DNA from 2 places in the Thalassotalea hakodatensis genome. Region 2 is predicted to be linked to the other one. Evidence: predicted binding sites of a transcription regulator. Region 2 holds the regulator's gene; the other holds the start of a gene.
The links. Region 2 encodes MetJ, which represses methionine synthesis genes. Its sites were predicted from a motif close to TAGACGTCTAGACGTCTA; they were not measured.

Region 1: the regulator MetJ is predicted to act here: its motif matches at 9,169-9,186, upstream of QUE72_RS08565 (cystathionine beta-lyase).

The regions. Positions count from the first base shown of each region.
Region 1 is NZ_AP027365.1:1,953,359-1,965,953, reverse strand. It holds gene QUE72_RS08635 (S41 family peptidase) at 164-1,774, opposite strand; tRNA gene QUE72_RS08630 (tRNA-Leu) at 2,161-2,247, opposite strand; tRNA gene QUE72_RS08625 (tRNA-Gly) at 2,317-2,392, opposite strand; tRNA gene QUE72_RS08620 (tRNA-Leu) at 2,537-2,623, opposite strand; tRNA gene QUE72_RS08615 (tRNA-Gly) at 2,693-2,768, opposite strand; tRNA gene QUE72_RS08610 (tRNA-Gly) at 2,899-2,974, opposite strand; tRNA gene QUE72_RS08605 (tRNA-Leu) at 3,042-3,128, opposite strand; tRNA gene QUE72_RS08600 (tRNA-Cys) at 3,133-3,206, opposite strand; tRNA gene QUE72_RS08595 (tRNA-Gly) at 3,254-3,329, opposite strand; gene pgsA (CDP-diacylglycerol--glycerol-3-phosphate 3-phosphatidyltransferase) at 3,581-4,159, opposite strand; gene uvrC (excinuclease ABC subunit UvrC) at 4,248-6,089, opposite strand; gene uvrY (UvrY/SirA/GacA family response regulator transcription factor) at 6,096-6,740, opposite strand; gene QUE72_RS08575 (hypothetical protein) at 6,887-7,135, opposite strand; gene fabA (bifunctional 3-hydroxydecanoyl-ACP dehydratase/trans-2-decenoyl-ACP isomerase) at 7,319-7,834, shown strand; gene QUE72_RS08565 (cystathionine beta-lyase) at 7,972-9,150, opposite strand; gene QUE72_RS08560 (DNA polymerase II) at 9,284-11,728, opposite strand; gene dinG (ATP-dependent DNA helicase DinG) at 11,837-12,595, shown strand, end outside.
Region 2 is NZ_AP027365.1:389,755-402,349, reverse strand. It holds gene argE (acetylornithine deacetylase) at 1-21, shown strand, start outside; gene QUE72_RS01690 (GGDEF domain-containing protein) at 18-1,148, opposite strand; gene QUE72_RS01685 (hypothetical protein) at 1,206-2,666, opposite strand; gene metL (bifunctional aspartate kinase/homoserine dehydrogenase II) at 2,898-5,363, opposite strand; gene metB (cystathionine gamma-synthase) at 5,388-6,548, opposite strand; gene metJ (met regulon transcriptional regulator MetJ) at 6,732-7,061, shown strand; gene QUE72_RS01665 (malic enzyme-like NAD(P)-binding protein) at 7,152-8,393, opposite strand; gene QUE72_RS01660 (hypothetical protein) at 8,787-9,533, opposite strand; gene QUE72_RS01655 (adenylosuccinate synthase) at 9,645-10,940, opposite strand; gene QUE72_RS01650 (DUF2065 domain-containing protein) at 11,088-11,276, opposite strand; gene hflC (protease modulator HflC) at 11,347-12,228, opposite strand; gene hflK (FtsH protease activity modulator HflK) at 12,232-12,595, opposite strand, start outside.

The sequences.
Region 1 (12,595 bases), 1.6 Mb from region 2:
AAAAAAATAGAATTTTATATTTGATAATATTTTTAACACAATGACCTATTGAAGAAAATCAAGAGATCTGTTCTCATCGGTTTAGCCTATAATAACTAAACGAAAAGAATCTGCGCTTTTTTGATGGGAATATCCGAGAACTGTGGTACCAGATAATGTAAAATTACTGATTTCTATGATAATTAGATTGACCCTTAATATAATTAATACCAGTTTCTATATATGAATCATATCTGCCGCGTATTAACTGTTCATAAGTTTGTTTAATTTCAATATCAGGAGAAATTCCAACGCCGTGTAACTGAGAACCGTCTAGTAATGAAACTCTCATGCCCGTAAAGTACATAACTCCACCACTCAGTAAGGATATCTGTTGAACATCGCCATTTGCTCCAGCTGTTTTTTCACCAATAATAGTGCCTAAATTATAGTATTTTACTATTGCCAAAATAGATTCAGAATAACTTACCGCCTTAATATTGGTTAAGAAACAAACTGTTGTATTAATGTGTGGTTGAACTGGTTCTAATCCCCAACCATAAAACTCAAATTTTAACATATGATGATTTGGGTTTGTGGAAACAGGAACTTCCATCCATTTATCGTGTAGATCAAGGCTAGTGAGTAGATGTTGAAGTAAAATATCAGCGTCTATAGGGTAACCTCGCAAATCAAAAATAACGCCCTTATATCGATTTACCTCAGCCAACCTAGGTAGTAGCTCCTCGACAGAGTTTTTGGTTAAATCAAAGTAAGCAATATTGCCTTCTAATAATTGAAAGCAAACTTGTTGCTCAGTTTTAACTTGAATGCTATCAGTGTAGATATCATATATTTCTCGATTTCTTTGAATTTGAAACACATTGCCACTTTCCATATGAGTGGATAAAACCTCCCGAAAAGCAAGATATTGACAAAATTCAGCTTTACCTGAAAAACGTGATAAATATTCTGTCATTAATGCGTTAATACACACTCCGTTGATTGACTTTACAATATCCCCACAGTAAAAAGTATGACTGTTTTTAGTAATAACGACTTGATTATCGATCACCTGCCAGGAAAAAGGGACTAAAGCTCTTCTATACCCTAAATGGGCTGCAGTTACCACATGAGCATGTCCGTCGTTTAGTATTTTAGTTAAGTAGGCTAAGCATTGTTCATTTTGATTTAGTGCCATACTAAGTGCTTTTTCTAACGTTTTTAAATTTCGTATTTCACTACATTCTGGATAGGGATAAAAATGATATAGAATTGACCATGACAAAATGGTATCAGCAAGTAATAAAACCGATTTCCTAGGTTGAGTGAAGGCTAATTCATTTACTGAACGTTGATTACCTGTTGTTGTGGCTGTATTATCACCAAATAAAGGCATTAACACATGCCAGCCTTTCAGTATTTTCAACCTTATCCACTCTTTTGCAGTGGATTCTTCAGGTTGCTGTTTTATCCAGCTTTTATGTGGAATCAGTTCACTTTTATAGCAACTTCCTTCATCTCCTAAGCAAATGCCCAAATGTTGCCAAAATTGTTTTTTACCATTCTCTATTTGTAAGATCGATTCTTTGTTAGTGCTATAGCTTTCACGAATAAACCGCAAATTCGCAAGAGTCTTAAAGGTACTTTTTAATTTATTTAATAACTCCGTCTCGCTATGTGACGTGGAAAAATTAATCACTGAATGTATTAAAAATTGTTCCCAATCACAAGCGATTGTATTAGCCGACGGGTGAAAATATCTTATGTGACTATACAAAACAGTAAAGGCCATAAGAGATTCCAGTGAGCTATATTCTAGTTCCTTATCGTTCATTGAATAGGTCTACTGCTTGGTGATAAAAAATACGTAACTATATATTCAATCATAAGATGAGAGTGATGCAATATAACTAAAAATAAAGAGTTCGTACAGTGATGCCGTCAATTCTGACTTGATAGAAGAGTTACAGTATTACAATTATGGATAGAAACAGATCGTTATGAATCATACTAGTTAACAATGTTGAAAAACTCTGATATGAAATGGTACCCGGGGCCGGACTTGAACCGGCACGCTGTTACCAACGAGAGATTTTAAATCGTTACTTGTATATGCGTCTACCCATGGTAACTCAAGGGTTTTAAAATTGAATTAGAATGATAAAAAGATCATGAAAATGGTACCCGGGGCCGGACTTGAACCGGCACGCTGTTACCAGCGAGGGATTTTAAATCCCTTGTGTCTACCAATTCCACCACCCGGGCATAAGGGAAGTTTTTTATCGTAGGTATTGGTTAACCTACGTTCTTACAAATTATATTGTTGTAAGAAATTGGAGCGGCTAACGAGACTCGAACTCGTGACATTCACGTTGGCAACGTGATGCTCTACCAACTGAGCTACAGCCGCTTCATATTATTCACTCTATTTCTAGAGTAGCATGAGCAAGTAACGAGACTCACTCTCTGTACCTTAGTGACATTCACATTGAAAACAATGCGCTACCAACTGAGCTACAGCCGCTTCATACAAATTTTTTATTACATAAAGTAATGGTACCCGGGGCCGGACTTGAACCGGCACGCTGTTACCAGCGAGGGATTTTAAATCCCTTGTGTCTACCAATTCCACCACCCGGGCATAAGGGAAGTTTTTTATCGTAGGTATTGGTTAACCTACGCTCTTACAAATTATATTGTTGTAAGAAATTGGAGCGGCTAACGAGACTCGAACTCGTGACATTCACGTTGGCAACGTGATGCTCTACCAACTGAGCTACAGCCGCTTCATATTATTCACTCTATTTCTAGAGTAGCATGAGCAAGTAACGAGACTCACTCTCTGTACCTTAGTGGCATTCACATTGAAAACAATGCGCTACCAACTGAGTTACAGTCGCTTAAACAGTATTAAATTGGAGCGGCTAACGAGACTCGAACTCGTGACATTCACGTTGGCAACGTGATGCTCTACCAACTGAGCTACAGCCGCTTCATTTAAGTGCTGCGCATAATAGCGCAAGCTTTTTTTATAATTCAACTACTGACGTAGGATGAAATGGTACCCGGGGCCGGACTTGAACCGGCACGCTGTTACCAGCGAGGGATTTTAAATCCCTTGTGTCTACCAATTCCACCACCCGGGCAAAGTGGAGGCGGGTCCCGGAGTCGAACCGAGGTCCACGGATTTGCAATCCGCTGCATAGCCACTCTGCCAACCCGCCGTTTCATCAACCACGTGGGTAGTCAAATTTAACTTCCTTATTAAAATTGGAGCGGCTAACGAGACTCGAACTCGTGACATTCACGTTGGCAACGTGATGCTCTACCAACTGAGCTACAGCCGCTTCATATTGTTCACTCTATTTAAAGAGTAGCGTGAGCAAGTAACGATACTCACTCTCTGTACCTTAGTGACATTCACATTGAAAACAATGTGCTATCAATTAAGCTACAGCCGCTTCATTTGCTGACTCCCTGTCAACTGGAGGAGCATTCTACATAGAAAATTATGTGAGTCAACAATTTAATATCAATTTTAATTCAACTGGTTAAAAACCGACTGATCTGTCGATTTTTTACTAAATTTATGTTTATTTTAATGCTTTAACTCTGGCCAAGCAGCTTTAAAATAGCTCACCATTGTAATAACAGTAAGAACCGTCGCGATATAATAAAAGGCATAAGCTGCAAACATTAAAATTTCATGCGGGAAATTAAATAAGATTAACGGTATATCATAATTAGGCTGCCAAATTAGTCCCATCACCCCCAGCATTTGTGCGGCTGTTTTATATTTGCCTAAAGTAGAAACGGCAACAATATCTCGTTTACCTTTTGAAGACATAAACTCCCGTAAGGCACTAATAAATATTTCTCTGGAAATCATAATCATTGCAGGCACTGCAACGTACCATACTTCAAAGTCAGCCGCGATCATGATTAATGCCGCTGCAACCATCAGCTTATCAGCCACAGGGTCTATAAATGCACCAAAAGCCGATGATTGATTTAACCTACGTGCTAAGTAACCATCAAGTGCATCACTTACGGCCGCTAACCAGAAAATAGCAAACGCACCAAAATGACTCCAAGAGATAGGTAAATAAAAAACAATAATAAAAACTGGAATTAAGGTAATTCTAAATAATGTAATTTGGTTTGGGATGGTCCACATATTACTTCTAGGCTCATTAGTATATCGATTAACGTAGCTGTCAAAAGTCTACGAACAAAATCGTTTCAGACATTTTACACAACTGGGGTTAATTGTCATGTAAAGCATTATAAATAGTTTCAGCAAGTGAGTTACTGATCCCAGGTACTTTAGCTAAGGTATTTTTATCCGCGGCCTGTACTTCTTGCAAGCCGCCAAGAAATTTCAATAATGCCTGCCGTTTTTTAGCGCCTATACCCGGTATTGTTTCTAATGTAGACTTTTTACTGACTTTTTGTCTTTTAGCACGATGTCCTGCAATAGCAAATCGGTGTGATTCATCACGAATATGCTGCACTAGATGCAATGCGGGTGACGTACCAGGCAAAGAGATTAATTGATGCGTACCTGCTAATATAAGTGTTTCTAACCCTGGCTTTCTAGACTCACCTTTGGCAACCCCAACTAATAAAGGCGTATTATTTAAATTGAGCTCAGCAAAAAACTGTTCTGCTTTAGCCAGTTGACCTTTACCACCATCAATAAACACAATATCTGGTAAATTATCTTCGTTAGTCAGTTTTCCATAGCGTTTATTTAAAGCAAAAGCCATTGCAGCGTAGTCATCACCTGGGGTAATGCCAACAACATTGTATCGACGATAATCGCTTTTTAGCGGCCCTTCTCTATTGAAGACTACATTAGATGCAATAGTTTGTTGCCCCATGGTATGACTGATATCAAAACATTCAATACGTTGAATTCCATTCCCCATTTCAAATACTTCATTTAATGCATCAAATCGACTTTGCATTGATTCTTTATGAGCATTTTTACTTTGCAAAGCAATTTGTGCATTAGTGTTTGCAAGCTTAATGTATTGCGCACGTTCAGATTTAACCCGGTAAGACATTTTCACATCGAACCCTGCTTGTTGCATTAATAATTCAGCTAAATGTTGACTGTTTTCTATTTTAAAAGGCACCACAACTTCTTTAGGTGTATTACCTGTTTCTAATGAGTTGCCAAAATAATGTTGTTGAATAAACGCTTCAATAACTTCTTGGTCATCGGTATCAGAAGGTACGGTCGGAAAATAACTTTTACTGCCTAAAATTTTATGTTCACGAATAAATAGTAAATGAATACACACTTGAGAATGATGGCGATAATAGCCTATTACATCCAATTCAGCCGCAATACCACTAACAAATTGTTGCTGCTGTACTTTTCTCAATGTAGAAATTTGATCTCTAAAACGCGCTGCTTTTTCAAATGCTAATTCAGCACTTGCATGTTCCATTTTATCTACCAAATCTGCGATTACATCAGAACTTTTTCCTCGCAGGAACAATTTTGCCAGATTCACTTGTTCTTGGTAGTCAGACTCGCTAATTTTATCTACACATGGCGCGGAGCACCTGCCTAATTGGTATTGTAAACAAGGTCGACTACGGGCACGATAATAGCTATCTTCACATTGACGTATAGGAAACAACTTCTGCATTAAACGTAAGCTTTCCCATACTGCGCCCGCGCTTGGGTACGGGCCAAAGTAGTCTCCTTTTACTTTTTTACCACCGCGGTGCAATCCAAGTTTTGGATGTTTATGATCAGTAATTAACAAATAGGGATAAGATTTATCATCTCTTAATAAAATATTGTACTTAGGAAGGTACTTTTTAATGTAATTATTTTCTAAAATTAACGCTTCAGCTTCCGTATTGGTGACGGTTACATCAATTGCTGAAATTTGTTTAACTAAAGCACGCGTTTTATTACTGCCTACGTCTTTTCTAAAGTAGCTTGAAAGGCGTTTTTTAAGGTGTTTCGCTTTACCAACGTAAATGACCGTACGTTTATCATCATACATACGGTAAACGCCTGGCTGCTCGGTTACCGAGGCCAGGAAGGCTTTATATTCAAATGTGGTTGATTGTTCTTGAGACAAAACAAATTAAAGCGTTTCGGTTTTTAACATTCCATGCCTAATAGCAAGGTGAGTAAGTTCAACGTCATTACTAACATTTAACTTTTCAAACATACGATACCGATAGCTGTTAATCGTTTTAGTACTTAAAATTAATTGTTCTGATATATCAGGTACTTTTTCACCCCGAGTGATCATCAGCATAATTTGAAGTTCACGTTCAGATAATACATTAAACGGGTTTTCATCAGGTGATTTAAACTGATTTAGTGCCATTTGCTGCGCAATTGCTGGTGTGAGGTATCGTTGACCACTGTTTACTGCTCTAATGGCGTTTACCATTTCATCTGAGCCAGCGCCTTTCGTTAAGTAACCTGCGGCACCTATTTGCATCACCTTTGTAGGAATAGGGTCTTCACAATACACCGTTAACACGATCACTTTAACATCTGGTGCGTAGCGAATTATTTTCTTTGTCGCTTCTAAGCCACCAATACCAGGCATATTCATGTCCATTAACACAACGTTTGGCTCATCCTTGCGGCAAAAAGCAACAGCTTCTTCACCTGTTTGACACTCGCCTACAACCTTCAGACCTTTTACGTCATCAAGTATTCTTCTAATACCTGTGCGTACTAATTCGTGATCATCTACTAATAAAACGTTAATCAAAGGACAAATACCTTACTCATATTAATAAAATTGCGTATTTTAAAGCCCGTTAAGAATATAGCGAAAGCCAAGCCAACACAACGGAAAAAATAGCACTCTAGCGTATTTTATTTAACTTATTGGTCAATTATAGCCGAGTACGTGGTTTATAAATTATTTTTTTTCAGCCAGCTATTAAGTAATGCAATTTGACCATTTTTATATGCCGCATATGTCAAACGAATGGCATTACTCATAATAATACTATCATTCCAACCTGTTTGTTCTGTGATTAACTGATAGCATTCTTTTGCTTCTTGCGTCATGTATCCACGTATTTCTTGTTTTCCTCGCTCTTTTTGACGTTCGCGATACCGCTTTTGTTTCTCTGCGTTAGATAAAGGCTCTTTTTTCATTTTATTCAACTTGTTAGCTTAATATATATTAACCAAAATTCGGTTATGCGTTACCGAATTTTAACTGTAGAACCACCTTTTAACAAACAAATAATAAAAAATTTAACTGTTCAGAGTTGTTTAGTGTACAAGTGTTCGCTAAAGTAGCGCCTTTGAAATTTAGACCAACACATTGAAAAGCTAATGGCACAACAAAACTCATATACTAAAGAAGAGCTCGTTTTAGCGGGTACAACAGACTTTTTCGGTGAAGGGAATAGTAAATTACCTGCTGATAACATGTTAATGATGGATCGTATCAAATTAATCACAGATGAAGGTGGTTTGTACGGTAAAGGTGAAATCATCGCAGAACTTGATATTACTCCTGACCTTTGGTTTTTTGATTGTCACTTTAAAGGTGACCCTGTAATGCCTGGTTGTTTAGGTTTAGATGCAATGTGGCAGCTTGTTGGTTTTCATCTTGCTTGGTCAGGTGGTCCTGGTCGTGGTCGTGCTTTAGGTGTCGGTGAAGTGAAGTTTACCGGTCAAATATTACCTACCGCTAAAAAAGTCACTTATAAAATTAACCTAAAGCGCGTTATTAAACGCAAACTCTTTATGGGTATTGCTGACGGAAGTGTTTCTGTTGATGGTAAAGAAATTTACACTGCTAAAGATTTGAAAGTAGGTTTATTCGCAGACACGTCTGCTTTCTAAATAATAGATTTACAATCGCTAACGTTAAATATATTAATATAAACGTTGGGATAAGATGAAATATTAAGGCCAAGTCATGACTTGGCCTTTTTTTGTATTTTTCTTTAATAATCTAAAGTGAAATGCTTACCTTAACGTTATCGCTCGTTAAGCGATGCAGCTAAACGTTCAAAGCCGTTGGCAAGATCTTCAATTAAATCATCAGGATCTTCTAAGCCAATATGCAGCCGAATAATAGGTTTTTGATAGGCTACTTTGGTTGCTGTTCTTAGTCGTTCAACATTATTCGCTAGAATTAAGCTTTCAAATCCTCCCCATGAAAAGCCCATTTTAAAATGGTGCATCCCATCTAAAAACTCATTCATGGCGGCAGTATCTCCAATGTTTAAAACAAATGAAAATAAACCATTCGAACCGGTAAAATCACGTTTAAAGAATTCATGACCAGGGCATGATTCAAACGATGGGTGTAATACCGTCTCAACTTCTTCACGAGCAGCTAACCAATGGGCTACTTTTAATGCATTCTCTTGGTGTTGCTTTAACCTAACACCTAAGGTGCGTATACCCCGTAAGGCTAAATATAAATCATCAGGCGAAGTACATTGCCCCATTAAATAACTGTTTTCACGCAATTTAGGCCAAAATTCTTCACTGGCTACCGCAGTGCCTAGCATCACATCAGAGTGACCAACAATATATTTGGTAGCCGCTTGAACAGAAATATCAACACCATGGGCAAATGGGTCAAAAAATATGCCAGCAGACCATGTATTATCAAGCATAACAATACAATCATGTTGATGAGCCACTTTTGCAATACTTGGTACGTCTTGAATTTCCATAGTGATTGAACCAGGTGATTCCAAGAATATTAAGCGAGTATTTTCTTTTATAAGTGATTCAATGCCAGCGCCAATTAACGGATCATAATAGGTTGTTTCAACACCAAACTTTGCTAATACGTTTTCACAAAAGTCACGAGTAGGTTCATACGTAGTATCAACCATTAAAATGTGGTCACCTGCTGAAACAAAGGCAAGTATAGCATTAGTGATTGCCGCGGTTCCCGAAGGATAAAGTGCACAACCTGCTCCACCTTCAAGCTCAATCATCGCATCTTGAAAAGCAAACGCTGTTGATGTGCCTCGGCGTCCGTAGAATAACGTTTGATTACCGCGATTAGCCGCGGCTTGCTTCATCTGCTTTACTGAATCAAATACTACCGTAGAAGCACGCTCAACGGGTGGGTTTACTACACCACGCGTCCATTTACTGCTTCGACCCGCATTAATAATTTTGGTCTGTTTCTTCATATTACTCACTTTTCTTTATAGCTATCTAGCCATCTAAACACAACATACTGGTAATTTAACTGAAACGCACGTTATTTTTCAGTTAGTTCTGTTATTAGTTAATCATTAGCAATCTATGGTAAAAGTTATACATTCAAAATAGCGATTGCTGAGGAGCCACTATTTGATCGAAAGATTCTCCGATAAACGGCAAAATAGCATCAGCAACAGCAGCTAATTGACGATCAATATACAACTGATAATCCATTGGTGCATTTACGTAGCCAACAACTTGTGGCCCCGATGTGGTTAATACATATTCAACCCAACCTTTATTTTGAAATCGTAGCGCTCTACCCTGTTGACTATTTATCTCATCGGCTGCACGTGCCGCTTTTATATGCGGTGGCACATTTTTGACATACAAGTGTAGTTTTCGACGAATACGTTTACGATATACCAATAGATGATCCAGCTCACCTTTTAAGGTTTGTTGCACAATACTGCGAACATAATCGATAACGGGTTCATCATTAAACACTTTACTATACAACGACTTTTGAAACTGTTTAGCAAGGGGAGTCCAGTCAGAGCGTACACTTTCTAACCCTTTAAAAATAATACTTTCAGTACCTTTTTTATTTACAATGCCGGCATATCGCTTTTTAGTGCCAACTTCTTGTCCTCTAATCGTAGGCATAAAAAATTTAATAAAATGGGTTTCAAATTCAATTTCTAATTGGCTGGTAATCTTGTATTTACGAGTTAGCTCTTCTTGCCAACGTTGATTAATCAAATCAGCAAGTTCATCTCCTTTTACTTTGCAAGCAGCTTGATCAAGATCATCAGGTACACTGACAAAAATAGAGTCTGTATCACCATATATAACTTGAAACCCTCTCTGTTCAATCCAACGTTTCGTCGTTTTTAGTAATTCATGACCACGTTTCGTAATAGAACTTGCGAGTCGAGGGTCAAAAAATCGACAACCGGTTGAACCTAATATACCGTAAAAGGAATTCATAATAATTTTGATCGCTTGTGAAAGCGCATCATTATGTTCAGCTTTTGCTTTGTCACGTTCAGACCATAATTCTTCAATAATATCGGGCAGAAAGTGTTTATCTCGGGAAAAATATGCACCGTCAAAACCTTCTATACTATGGTCAATATCGAGTAATCCTTCCACCATCCCCATGGGATCAATGTTAAAGGTACGAATAATACTGGGATACAAACTTTTAAAATCGAGGACCAATACGTTTTTATACAGTCCAGGTATTGAATTCATCACAAAGCCACCCGGCGACACTAACCCTTTCATTCCGTCGCCTAAATTAGGTGCAATATAACCAGCTCGATGTAACTTAGGCAAATAAAGGTTGGTAAATGCAGCAACTGATCCCCCTATTCTGTCAATTGATAAGCCAGTTAATTCAGCACGCAGTTTAGCAAACGATAACAAGTCAGTATGTTCAAATATCTGCAACACTAGTGCACAATCTTGCATGTTGTAGGCTGCTAAGGCTAATTTATCATGATGAAAATTATCAATGATTTCAGCCACTCGATTTTCAACATCTTCAACTTTTTTTCCAACACCGAGTAACTCTGTTGCCACGGAATCTAATGAAAAGCTACTAAAAGAATACGTTGCCGTTCTTAGTAAATCGATTCCGTCTATGATCACACGACCATTAATATCAATAAAAAGCTGCTCACTTGCGCGATTTTTCCTCCATCGTGGTTGTTTACCATCTCGTCCAATTGAAAACGTTAATCGATATAAGTCGAATCGTTGTTGTAAAATTTGAAAATCAAAGTTAATAACATTCCAACCAATAACAATATCGGGATCATATTCATGAAACCAACGGATAAGTGCTTGAAGTAACGCCTTTTCATTTGCGCACCAGACAATCTGCGGGTAGATATGACTCGCTTCATCTGTAGAGAGTTTATTAGAGTAACAACCAGTATTTTCACCGATCATCAGTACTGTTTTCACTGATTCTTGCTGATCAGACTCTAAATAAAGACCTATAGAAAATAATTCACCTTTTAGCGTGCATTCAATATCTAATGAAACAACTGAAAACGACACAGGAAAACGTAATTTACCTTCAACTAAAGACCTCGCTTTAACACCAGTAAATACAGGAGGACTACCTAACTGTTCATCAATTGATGATTGACATATAAACTCTACATTGGCGGTAATAAAGCGTTCCATCAAATACCGTTCATCTGGCCTAATATCATCTTCATAACGTTTAATATCATGATTTAATAGCACTTCACGGGCACGATAAAAGTGCTGCATTGAATTAAAATAGAACCCCGTGACTTGTTGCTGTTGAAAGGTTTTTAATGTTAACGGAGTAATTTTATTAACCGTTATTGCAGCCGCTTTTAGCAGAGCAAGAGACTTATCAACGTTTTCATTTTCGATAAAAAATAACGCCTGTTCATCATAAATATTGATACAACTAACGCCATCTTTGCTTTTTATCCAGTAAGATAAAACGATACCTGCTTGACTGTCGTAAGCCTGCCTCGTCAAAATAAAGCCTTTAATAGTTTTACACGATTGCAGCAAATAAAATCCTTAAAGTGTTATCAATCGCACCAGCGAACTGGTAATATATACAGCATTGTAAATTAAATTGACGCTAGAATAAACCGTCTCAGGGAGTTAAAGCTTTCTATGCTTTCCGATAATATAAAACAAGCAATACGAACAGCTTACAAAGCATTCGGTGAACACCTAGAGAACTTCAATCCTAGAAAACAACAAACCTTTTTAATTGCAGAAATAGCAAAAACGCTTGCAGGAGAATACAGCAAAGATCGTAAAATAATCGCGATAGAAGCAGGTACTGGTACAGGTAAATCACTTGCGTATTCCTTAGGCGCTATTCCACTGGCTAAAGCGAAAGACAAAAAAATATGTATTTCAACAGCAACCGTCGCATTGCAAGAACAACTAGTGGAGAAAGACTTACCTTTTTTAAAGCAACATAGCGGCATTGATTTTTCATTCACACTGGTAAAAGGTCGACAGCGCTATGTATGCCGACAAAAATTAACTGCAGCAGTAAGCGCGCAAGACACCCCACAGCCCGGTTTTACCTTCGCTGAAAAACCCTCTGAGCGTGACATAACACTTTTAAAACAATTGCATAAAGCTTTAATGGAAAATCACTGGCAAGGTGATAGAGATTCATGGACAGATCCTATTCCGCATCATATTTGGCAACTTATTCAGTCTGATAAATACAGCTGTTTAAGAAATGTAGCTGATCATACGCATTGTCCGTTTCATAAAGCACGAGAAACCATGGATAACAGCGATGTGTTAGTGATTAACCACAGTTTGCTCTTGGCAGATCTTGAAATGGGTGGTGGTAAAATTTTACCTGATCCAGAAGATACTTATTATATTATTGACGAAGCGCACCACCTA
Region 2 (12,595 bases):
ATTCAACATTACTGTTATTAAGTTAAAACGGCCGAATAGGTTTTTACGTTATTTCGGCCAGCTGATTTAGCGGCATACATTGCTTTATCAGCGTGATTTATAGAGGTTTCAATATCTTTAAATTCACCTACTTGGCAAACACCGAAGCTAGCAGTGATATTAATGCAACCTTTTTCAGAGGCTAAAGCGATATTTTCAGTTTCGCTACGCATTCTTTCCGCAACATGTTGCGCCTTACTTAAGCTAGTTTGTGGCAATAAAATAACAAACTCTTCGCCACCATAGCGCGCCAAAACATCTTCTACACGCAAAGACGCCTGTAATACGTTTGAAAAAGCTTTAATTGCGCTGTCACCAGCTTTATGACCAAATGAGTCATTAATGTCTTTAAAGTGATCAATATCACACATCATTAAGCATAAAGGTTCGCCATGACGTTCACTGGTGGATAATGCAAGCTTTGCTTGTTCAAAGAAGAAACGTCGATTATATAGGCCAGTTAATGGATCGGTTGTTGCTTGAATTTCTAGTGCTTTACGTGCGTCTAACATATAGCTGGCAAAAAGAAAGATTGTCAAACCTGCCATATATGCTGGTGCAAAGACAAACACCACCGTCATAAACTTGCTGTATAACCCTGCTTCTACGACTCCGGTTACGCTGATAAGATTGATAATTAATAACACTGCATGTACAAATAAAATTGCAGCCATGCCTTTATCACCAGTGTTGACACCATCTTGACGATTTAACAATGCATAGGCACAAATCAGTGAACAAATAACATTATAGCTATATGCAAACTGCACACTATACGCATTGATAAAAACGTCCAGACATAAATAGAGTGTCGTTAAGCCATATACTAACTCTTCAGGTAAACGGCTTTTACAACGCCATAAAATGCCTAACGTTAAACTAGCATTTGAGATGGCGAAAAAGATGTCAGTCAGTAAATCATTAAACGGTGCTGGTTCACTAACAAAATTAGAAATAGAAATAAAAAAAAGAATCGCGGAGAAGTAAAAAGTTCGAAAAGCAATTCGCGCTGGTTTGTCTCCTGCTTTATCATGAAAAAGCAAAGACGCAAAAAACATTACTAATGAAATTAAAATGACCGCAAGTGCGATCTCAACATGTGTGCTCATACTACATTCCTTGTTCGTCACCACGTTATATTAGCATAAATATTCCTAAACACATGACTAATTAGCCGTTTTATTCCAAAGCTTTTGGTGATTAGGTAAACCAAAAAACTCACCTGCATGCCAACATCTTGGTAGCAGATCCAATTGTTTTCTTTCTTGGTAGTTGGAAGCTAACTTTTCTAAAATTTCATTTAAACGATCTTTACTTAATGCGGCGAATTTTTTTGCTGTATCTGTATTATACAAACTAATGTCATCTACTATTTCAATATCTTGTCCGTGACTTATAAAGGTTAGCCCTCGCGTTGCAGCACGACATAATGGGTGTTTCGGATCTTTAGGGTAGAGTTGATTTACTATGGCGTATTCATAATGATCTCCACTTTTTCCATCGGAATCTTTAGGAATAAAAGTAACGCCAAATCCTTGTGGAAAATCTCCTGTAATTTTTCGTAATGTATCAACTACCAGAGGGCTACAGGTGCCTCGCTCAGCATTTTGATTTAACGCCTGATATACCTTAGGCAGTAATTTATAATTATAACTGTCTTTCGTTGACAAAATTATCGACGTATAAATTTGTGGTACTTTAATCAAGTTACCGACACCCAATTTAGGTGCAATTGCACTTTTTAATAAATGCTTAATGAATATTAATTTTTTATGTTCAGCGACATTAAATTTATCTCTATCTGCCTTAGAATTACCTACATAAATAGGGGCGCCAATACCATCAATTAGAAATTTCACTGTTTCTCGATAATTAATTTGCAGCAGCGCTTTTCGTTCTTCTACGGGTAAAGTGCGATGGGGATCTAAGGTACCATCAGCGCCTTTTACAATTCGCTGCGCTTCTGGATGAAAATGCCCAATATCTTGCAATAGGGAAGCCATAACCACAGGAATTTTAACGTTTTCAATAAATGCTTCATGAGTATCCTTGTCAAGTTCCTGCATCGTTTTAAACGCATCTCCTGATAGAGCACCGAGCACTGATTTAACATGTCCATCATTTGCAACCATCGCTTTATCAATACAAAGCTGATCTAGCAAGCGTAAGGTCAGAACTGATTTATATAAGGGTTTACTACGTTCATTTACTTCGGCAACACGTTTTCCTACCGTAGGACATAGTAATTGAATGGTGCCGAGCATTTGCGCTGATTTTCGAATAGTTTCTGCAAAAGTAGCACCTTCTGTTAAGGATAGGATTTCCTTACATATATTATAAAGGTATTTGTATCTGTCATTGCTTTCAAACTTAAACTCTTGCTTGATATCACGGTATTCACGTTCGAGCTTATCAAGCTGCCGCTTCGCGCTGGCATCCCCATTTTGAGTATTCAATTCGTTGATTTGCTGAGTTAAGTTATCCAGCTTGTGTTGATAAAACGGCTGTTTTTCATAAAACTCTATTGCTTGTTCAAGCAATGAATCTTTCAATACACTGCGACCATACAGTTTATTTAATAACGCTTTGACTTGTAATGTAAATTTAGTGTCTATTTTGTTAGCCATATATAATACTTTGTGTCTGTAGAATCACTATATCCCATAAAACTTTACTTTTACCCATTGGTCCAACAGCTTCAATCATACGAATATTTCGCTTCTATTTGCTAACTATAAGGTACGATGAAACACCGTTGAGATAATAAACATGCTAAAAAACACTATGAACAGGCACAAATGAATCGTCTTATTGTTACTTAATACATATCTTAGTTTCGTATAATAAGCCAAAAATTATTATACGTCGTTATTTTCTTCAATGCCTTTAAGTTTAACAACTGATCTGCGATTCACAAGTTGTTGACACATCGCCACAAGATCAGAGTGCAAGCCACCGGCAGTTACATCTCTACCGGCACCAGGGCCTCTGATAATAAGCGGATTGTCTTGATACCAACCACTCTTAATTTGAAAAATATTGTCGCACGGCGTTAAGTTTGCAAACGCATGTGTATTCGGTAAGACCGCTAATTTTACTTCCGCATGCAGTTTTCCGTGTTGATCTGCCGAAAAATTCGCAATGTATCGAATACACGCATTTTTATTATTCGCATCATCTAACGCTTGCGCAAAAAACGTATCTAACTGCTCCGCTGACGCTAAAAACTCTTGAGTCGATAACGATTGTAACGTATCCGGTACTAAGTCTTGTCGAGAAATATCCGATAACGATAAATTAAAACCAGCGGCTCTTGCTAAAATAAGTAATTTTCTCTGTACATCTCTACCGGATAAATCTTCTCGGGGGTCAGGCTCAGTGATCCCCTGTGCGAGTGCATCGAGTAGTAAAGTCGAAAATGGTACGCTGCCATCATAGGTTTGAAATAACCATGATAACGTGCCTGAAAATATGCCCGACAATTCCGTGATGTTGTCACCGCTTCGATTAAGATCTTCAATCGCATAATTTACCGGTAAGCCTGCACCAACCGTGGTATTACCTAGCCAAATGCTTTTGTTATCTCGAGATGTATCAACTAAACATTGGTATTCTTCAGTAGGTGAAGAAGCAGCCCACTTGTTTGCACCAATAATATGAATTCCTCGTTGGAAAAAAGGCAAATATAACTGGCTAAACGATTCACTTGGTGTGATGTCAACAACAATTAATTCGTCATACGGATGGTTACTTAGCCATGAAAATAACAACTCATTATCATAACTCTGCGCTTGTTCAGCAAACAACTCTAATGCTTGATTTACTTCAATACCGTCAGTATTCACTAGTGCCTTACGAGATGAAATTAACCCAACTAAATGCACATTTTCTAATACCGCGATTGATGTCAATTGTGCTGGTAACATTTCAAGAAAGCGTTGACCAATATTCCCTAAGCCTGCAACCACCATACCGATATGACGGGCATCCTTTGTCATTTCATGGTGTACATTGTTTAATAATTCAGTGGTACACGGATTGATTAAAATGGCAATCAGGCTATGTGCACTTTGCGAATTGACAACAGAAAAGCAAGATTGGTGACGCAGCGCACGTTTAAATCTGGCCTTTACTTGTCCTTGTTCAACAACGTTATGACCAACAACGGCAAGAATAGCGCACGGAGTGAAAGATACTTCCGTATCATGGGCAGCTAACCATTGGCTTACCCCCTTCTGTTGTTCTTGTTTAATGACAATAAAACCTGCTCTAGTATCAGCGCCAAGTGCATTAAAAACACGCTCAGCTTGAATACCAGAATCCCCAACAAAGCTCTCAGATTGCGCCAAAATTAAATCATTGGTATAGGTAACAGATAGCTCTTGTTTAGCAATTTGCCCAAACTTACCAATTTCAGTACCAGGTACGTCAGGGTCAAAGCTACTTGCTACATGTAAATGTGTATCAGTTGCTGTAATGGGTTGTAATGTTTTAGCGTGTAACACAGGGTTGCCCAATCGGCCTAACTCCTTTGCCACACCATTAGGTAAGCGGTGCAGTTTACGAGCTTGCGGCACAACACGAGGATCTGCACTATAAATACCATCAACATCTGTCCATAAAGTCACATTAGTTGCCGCAGTAAATGAGGCTAAAATTGTTGCGGAATAATCACTACCATTACGCCCTAACGTGCAGCTTTTACCTTCAATATCTTTACAAATATACCCGGTGACAATCGCTAGCTGATTAGCTTTAAGACATTCTTTAAATTGCTGTAAACTTTCATCTCGTTCAACAAAGCAATCTACTTGATTATTTATCACTAGAAAATCGCGCGCATCAAGGTAATAACTCGGGCAAACCGTTTCGCTGAGCACTGATGATAATAATCTAGCAGACCATACTTCTCCGTATGCAAGTAAGTCAGCTTCATATTGCACTGGTTTTGACACCATCCATTGCGTAATTTGCTCAATATCTTCAGCAAGTTGCATTGTTAATCGTGCTGCACTGGCAGCATTTAACAACTGATTGATCAAACTCGCTTGTTGATCTTGCAAAGCTAATATTTGCGTCGATAATGAATCGGTTTGAGCTAACGCTTGGTGGTAAATATCAAACAAAGCGTCAGTCGTATCACCATTGGCCGACACAACAATAACATCATTTATTTGGCAATGTTGTCGTATTATTTCAACGACACGTTCAACACACTGTACTGATGCCAACGAGCTACCACCAAATTTATGGACATTCGTTGCATGTTTCGCTAATTGGTTTTTATCAGCACTAAATTGTTCAACTACGTTAGTTTGATTCATTTCTTCTTCAACTTAATTCGGTAACTAGACTTTTTGGCTTACGCTTAAGCCATGGTTTAAATCAGAAAGAATATCTTCAATATCTTCAATTCCAACAGAAATACGCACTAATGACTGGCTAATACCTGCTGCAATTTGAGCCGATAATTCCATCCCTGCATGAGTCATTGTTGAAGGATGGCTAATTAAGCTTTCAACACCGCCTAATGATTGCGCCAACGTAAATAATGAAAGATTATCGAAAAGTACTTTTACAGCCTCTACGCCGCCTTTAATTTCAAAGCTCATCATCGAACCATGGGCCGTTTGTTGTTGCATAGCGATACGATGACCTGGATGATCTTCAAAACCAGGATAATAAACCCGTTCAACTGCACCATGTTCACGTAAAAAATTTGCGACTGCATCGGCATTTTCTTGATGTTGCTTCATGCGAATGGGTAAAGTTTTTAGCCCTCTTAACGCTAAATAACTATCAAATGCAGAGCCTGTAATTCCAATACAGTTCGCCCACCATGCTAGTTCTTCTCCAAGTGCTTGATCTTTTGTGACCAGCACCCCGCCAACGACATCACTGTGTCCATTGATAAATTTGGTAGTAGAGTGAAAAACAATATCAGCTCCTAGGGCGAGAGGTTGTTGTAATATTGGAGATAAAAAGGTGTTGTCTACAGCGACAAGCGCATTAACGTCATGACTTTGCTTAACCACTTGCGCAATATCGACAATACGCATTAACGGGTTACTTGGCGTTTCAACGAGCACGAGTTTAGGCTGTTGTGATAGGGCTTCTTTGAATGCTGCTTGATCATTTTGATCTACTACCAGTAATTTGAATTGGCCTCGCTTAGCCAAATGGGTAAATAATCGATAACTACCACCATAACAGTCATGTGGAATAATCACTAAATCGTCAGTTGATAACAGCTGACAAATTAAATGTACCGCTGACATTCCTGTGGAAGTAACAATACCAACAGAACCGCCTTCTAAGTCAGCGATCGCTTGAGCAAATGTAGCGCGCGTTGGGTTCCCCGTACGAGAATAGTCAAATTGGCGTTTATCATTAAAGCCTTTCAATGCATAAGTGCTTGAAAGGTGTATGGCAGGGATCACAGCACCATGATGTTGATCTGTATTTATACCAGCTCTTACCGCAGTGGTTGCTAATTTGCTATTTTTCATATTACTCACCTTTTTGCTACAGTTACCAACCAAATAGATGTTTGGACGTCCAAAAGTCTATACGTTATAAAGCATCGGATCAAGCACTTTAGACATCTAAACTTCTACACATTCATATTGACTAAGATGCTACAAACAGTAAAATCAACGTAATTATGTATTATAGGTAACTAGAGGTCTTTCATGGCTGAATGGAATGGCGAATATATCAACCCGTATGCTGAACACGGTAAAAAAAGTGAGCAAGTAAAAAAAATCACCGTGTCGATTCCAATTCGTGTGTTAAAAGTGTTAACCGACGAACGAACACGTCGCCAAATTAATAATTTACGTCATGCAACAAATAGTGAATTGTTATGTGAAGCGTTTTTACACGCTTTCACTGGCCAACCATTACCCAGCGACGAAGACCTTGCCAAAGACAATGAGCATAGGTTACCTAAAAGTATTCGCGATGCTTTAGCTGAGCAAGGCATTACTGATTTTAGCGTCTTTGAAGACGATGAAGATTGATAGTAAATCATTATTCAACGTTCGCATTATCATACTCAGTCAAAATATTTGCATCGTTACTTAACACATAAAATAACGATGCATTAGCCACTAGTCTTCATATTTTTCGGGTAATGATAATGCAGCAACACCAGATTCAACCGCAGCTTGTGCTACCGCTTTAGCTACCCGATGACATAATCTTGGGTCCATAGGCTTAGGAATGATGTAATCTTTGCCAAATGATAATTGCTTATCACCACTTGCTGATAATACTTCATCTGGTACCGGTTCTTTTGCTATTTCACGAATAGCGTGTACACAAGCCACCTTCATTTCATCGTTGATGGTACGCGCACGTACATCAAGTGCTCCTCGAAAAATAAAGGGGAAACATAAAACATTATTCACTTGGTTAGGGTAATCAGAACGGCCCGTGGCGATAATAACATCATCTCTTGCTGCCAATGCAATTTCAGGCTTTATTTCAGGATCAGGGTTTGAACAGGCAAATATAACAGGGTTTTTTGCCATGAGTTTTACCTGCTCCGCTGACAATACATTTGGACCTGATACGCCAACAAATACATCTGCACCATCAATGACATCATCAAGGGTTCTTTTATCCGTATTGTTCGCAAAAAGCTTTTTATATTCATTTAGATCATTACGACGAGGATGAATAACTCCTTTAGTATCTAACATATAAATTCTTTCACGCTGAGCACCACAATTAATCAATAACTCCATGCAAGCAATAGCAGCTGCGCCTGCTCCCATACATACAATATTTGCATGGCGTAGCTCTTTTCCTTGAATTTCAAGTGCATTGATCATACCCGCAGCAGTCACAATAGCAGTACCATGTTGATCATCATGAAACACCGGCACTTTACAGCGTTCTATTAACGCTTTTTCAATTTCAAAACATTCAGGGGCTTTTATATCTTCAAGGTTGATGCCACCAAAGCTGTCTGCGATATTTGCAACTGTAGTTACAAATTCTTCAACCGTTTTATGTTTTACTTCTAGATCAATCGAATCAATATTTGCAAAGCGTTTAAAGAGTAAAGATTTACCTTCCATCACAGGTTTTGCAGCCATACCGCCCAAATTACCCAAGCCTAAAATTGCCGTACCATTCGTTATTACAGCAACGGTATTTCCTTTAGCAGTATATTGATAAACAGCCTCTGGATTTTCGGCAATCTCTCTCACTGGTTCTGCAACACCTGGGCTATATGCCAATGCTAAATCATGGCTAGTTTCTGCTGGTGTAGTTAATTCAATGCCTATTTTCCCTGGTTTTGGAAACTGATGATAATCGAGAGCTTTTTGGCGAAAGTCCGTCATGGGTTGTCCTTGTGCGTTATATTAAAATTAAAAGTAAAATTGTTGTTTTTATTCTTTCAAGCTATAGTAAAAGATCATCTTGGCTCTTAGCAAGGCCGACCAGTAAGTCAATAAAGCTCATTGAGTAAGATCATAGTGACTTTTCATGCCTAATACACATAACGATAACTAATGCTCAGTATCTTAACGCTGAATTATGTTGTTATTTTTCGTTTAAAAGTCAATTAAACGAGCATAAACGGGGGAAAATTGTCATTTCCTGCCCGTTAACCAATTTAAACTCGTAATTTTTCAACATTTTCGATCGACAGTGACAAAGTAGTTCTTAAGCAGGTATGCTTTATTCTCGCTATATTAAAAAGAAAAAGAATATAAGGAAGTTAAATCGCTAGGCTATTTATTCTGCTCATTTTTTTTGTATGCGCTAATATCATCAATATTGTACTTTTTTTTAAGCTTTCCTAACAAAGCCTGGTTATTCAAGAGGAATTGATCGAATTCTTTTAATACCTCAGGATAATGAATTGTGGAAAGGTGATAACTATATACTTCGTGAGGCAAACTCTTATCAATCACTAGTGCTCCTTCTTTATTTAATAAGCGTAAATGATGTTTCACTACGGCAGGTTCAATGTTCAACGCATCGACATAACCATGCGTAGCTTGTTTAACAATATTTAACGTGGATGGGCTTTCAACTACTTCAGTATTACCTTTTTCGATTAAATCTAACCACAAGGTTGGATGAAAGCCAAATATAGTGCCTAACTGTTTAATTTCCTCTCGTTTACGCCCTACTTTTTTAACTGGTACCATGGCTGCTGCCAACAGCTCTACTGTGGGTAAACTAAACGTTAATAATGGATAATAACTACGGCCGTTCGTCCAACGTCTATTATCTGGATATTTAAAATCTATCGCATTTTCTTTGTACCAATAATTAGTTCGTTTAACGGGTAGCACTATATACGTAAACGTATAGCCTTTAGATTTTGCAAACGCATCAAGAAGTTCTTTCGTATGGCTTGGGTTAGGAAAATCATACAAGGGATAAAAAGAAGTGTTTTGAACACCAACCGTAAACTCCTTCGCTGTTGAAGGTAATATTTGCATCAAAAAGAATATTAATATCGCTTTCATTCACTGCCCTCACACCTTTAGTTTAGTATAGAACAAAAAACCAATTAATTATTCGGCATATAAAAAAACCACCATGAACGGTGGTTTTTTTTAAACAACTATCGCATTCGCTTACTGAAATGGATTTACTTTAATTATTGTTTCAACGCGATCTGGACCGGTAGAAATAATATCTACTGGAACACCTGTAATTTCTTCAATGCGCTTAATGTATGCTTTTGCATTGGCTGGTAACGCATCATAGCTGGTTACCCCAACCGTAGAGTCATCCCAACCAGGCATTTCTTCGTATATTGGCGTTACTTTTTCGTAACCTTCCGCTGCAGTTGGCGATACAGTGATCACTTCGCCGTTATCAAGCTGATAACCAGTACAGATTTTCAGTGTTTTTAAACCATCTAATACATCAAGTTTGGTTAAACAAAAGCCACTGATTGAATTAATTTGAACGGCACGGTGCATGGCAACAGCATCAAACCAACCACAACGACGCTCACGCCCTGTAGTTGCTCCAAACTCATGACCAACCGTACCTAAATGATGACCTATTTCGTCAGCAAGTTCTGTTGGGAATGGACCTGAGCCTACACGTGTTGTATAAGCTTTGGTAATACCAAGAACATAATCAAGATAACGAGGACCAAAACCACAACCTGTAGCAACACCACCAACGGTAGTATTTGAAGAAGTTACGTATGGGTAAGTACCATGGTCAATATCAAGTAAAGTGCCTTGGGCACCTTCAAACATGATTGAATCACCATTTTTACGTGCTTGATCAAGTAATTCAGGGATATCAGCTATCATAGCTTTGATCACCTCACCAACTTCAAGTGCGTCTGCTAGCACTTGTTCAAAGTCGACCGGCTCTACTTTATAATAATGCACTAAAGAGAAATTATGGTATTCAACAATTTCTTTAAGCTTAGCGGCGAAAGTTTCAGCGTTTAATAAGTCGCCTACACGTAAACCACGGCGCGCAACTTTATCTTCATAAGCTGGGCCAATACCACGACCAGTAGTACCAATAGCTTTGTTACCACGTGCTTTTTCTCGCGCAGCATCTAATGCATTGTGGTAAGGAAGAATAAGTGGACAAGCATCACTAATTAAAAGACGTTCGCGTACAGGTACGCCGCGCTCTTCTAACATGTTCATTTCTGTCATTAAGGCTTTAGGACAAAGCACAACACCATTACCAATCAGACACTTTACATTTTCACGTAGAACACCAGAAGGAATAAGATGAAGTACGGTTTTTTCACCGTTAATCACCAAAGTGTGACCTGCATTGTGCCCACCTTGATAGCGCACCACATATTTAGCTTTATCAGTAAGTAAGTCTACAACCTTACCTTTACCTTCGTCACCCCATTGAGTGCCGAGAACAACGACGTTTTTACCCATATTCACATATTGGAAAGAAAATTAGGCGGGGATTCTACCAAAAACCCTAATTGAGGCCAAGGAATTATTTGATGGTTTTTAATACGATTTTAAAATTTAAAAGAATCAGAATAACTTAACAGCAGTATTCTTTTATATTAATTGATATTAATAAAGCAGCCATAAGATTAAACAGCCGATAAAAACCACAACTATTCCCATAGTACGGATGTTCGAGGGACTTTCTTGTGCTATTTTCAACACATAATTTCGCCACTTATTTGGGAACAATGCGGGTATCAGCCCTTCAATTATTAAGGCTAAACCACATGCCATTAATAATAATTCAATCGTCATGATAGTCCTCAGAATAAAAAAGCCATGGTCATTTTACTGAGCATGGCCTTTTAACAATTAAGTTTACAGATTATTTTGATTTATCTGTATTCTTTAAATAACGGAAGAAATCACTATCAGGTTTGACAACCATTATATCATTCTTACTATTAAAACTGTTTTCATATGCTTCTAAGCTTCTAACAAAGCTATAAAATTCAGCATCTTCGTTAAAAGCATCCGCATAAACTTTGGCCGCTAATGCATCACCTTCACCACGAATTTCAAAGGCTTCTTTTTGCGCGTTAGCTAACATCACCGTTACTTTTGCATCAATCGTGGCTCGAATAATCTCTGCCTGCTCTTGGCCTTTTGAACGATGCTCTTTTGCTACGGCAGTACGTTCAGCACGCATTCGATCGTAAATTGAGTTGCTGACTTCTGTAGGCAAGTTAATTGCTTTAACACGTACATCAATAACATCAATACCTAAGTCTTCACGGCTACTTTCAGCGCTTTCTAAAGCTTTGCTCATGATATCATCACGATCACCAGAAACAATCTCTTTAATAGTGCGAGAACCAAATTCAGTACGTAAGCCATTATTTATTTTCTGTTTCAGTAAAGCTCTAGCATTTTCTATAGAGCCTGAAGTACGTAAGTAATACGTTGAAAAATCAACAATGCGCCATTTCGCGTATGAATCAACCATTAAATCTTTTTTCTCTGATGTAACAAAGCGATCTGGTTCTTCATCTAACGTTTGGATACGCGCATCAATCTTACGAACAGATTCAATAAACGGTATTTTAAAATGTAACCCTGGCTCATAAACCATCATTTGGCCGGCATCGTCACGTTTAATTTTTGAAAATTGAAACACAATGCCACGCTGACCTTCGAATACAACAAAGACAGCAGAAACCGCTAACACCAACAGGGCGGCAATAAGGGCAATAAGAAAGTTTTTCATTGCTTAATTTCTCCCATTGTTGAAGCGATCAGCACGACCTGAAGTAGACGGCGCTGAGTTCTTAGAGGAATGTGTTGTTGTCACAGGTTGACTGGACTGATTATTCACTCTTTGTGAATTTGTTGATTGCTGTTGAATAATTTTATCGAGCGGCAAGTACATCATGTTATTACCACCATCAACGTCGACCATAACTTTACTGGTATTGCTGTAAACCTTTTCCATTGTAGTTAAGTATAAGCGTTGACGCGTAACTTCTGGCGCGGCTTTATATTCAGGCAACAATTTTGAAAAGCGAGCAACCGAACCTTCAGCATCTAATACCGTTTGTTCTTTATAGGCTAACGCTTCTTGTTCCATTCTCTTA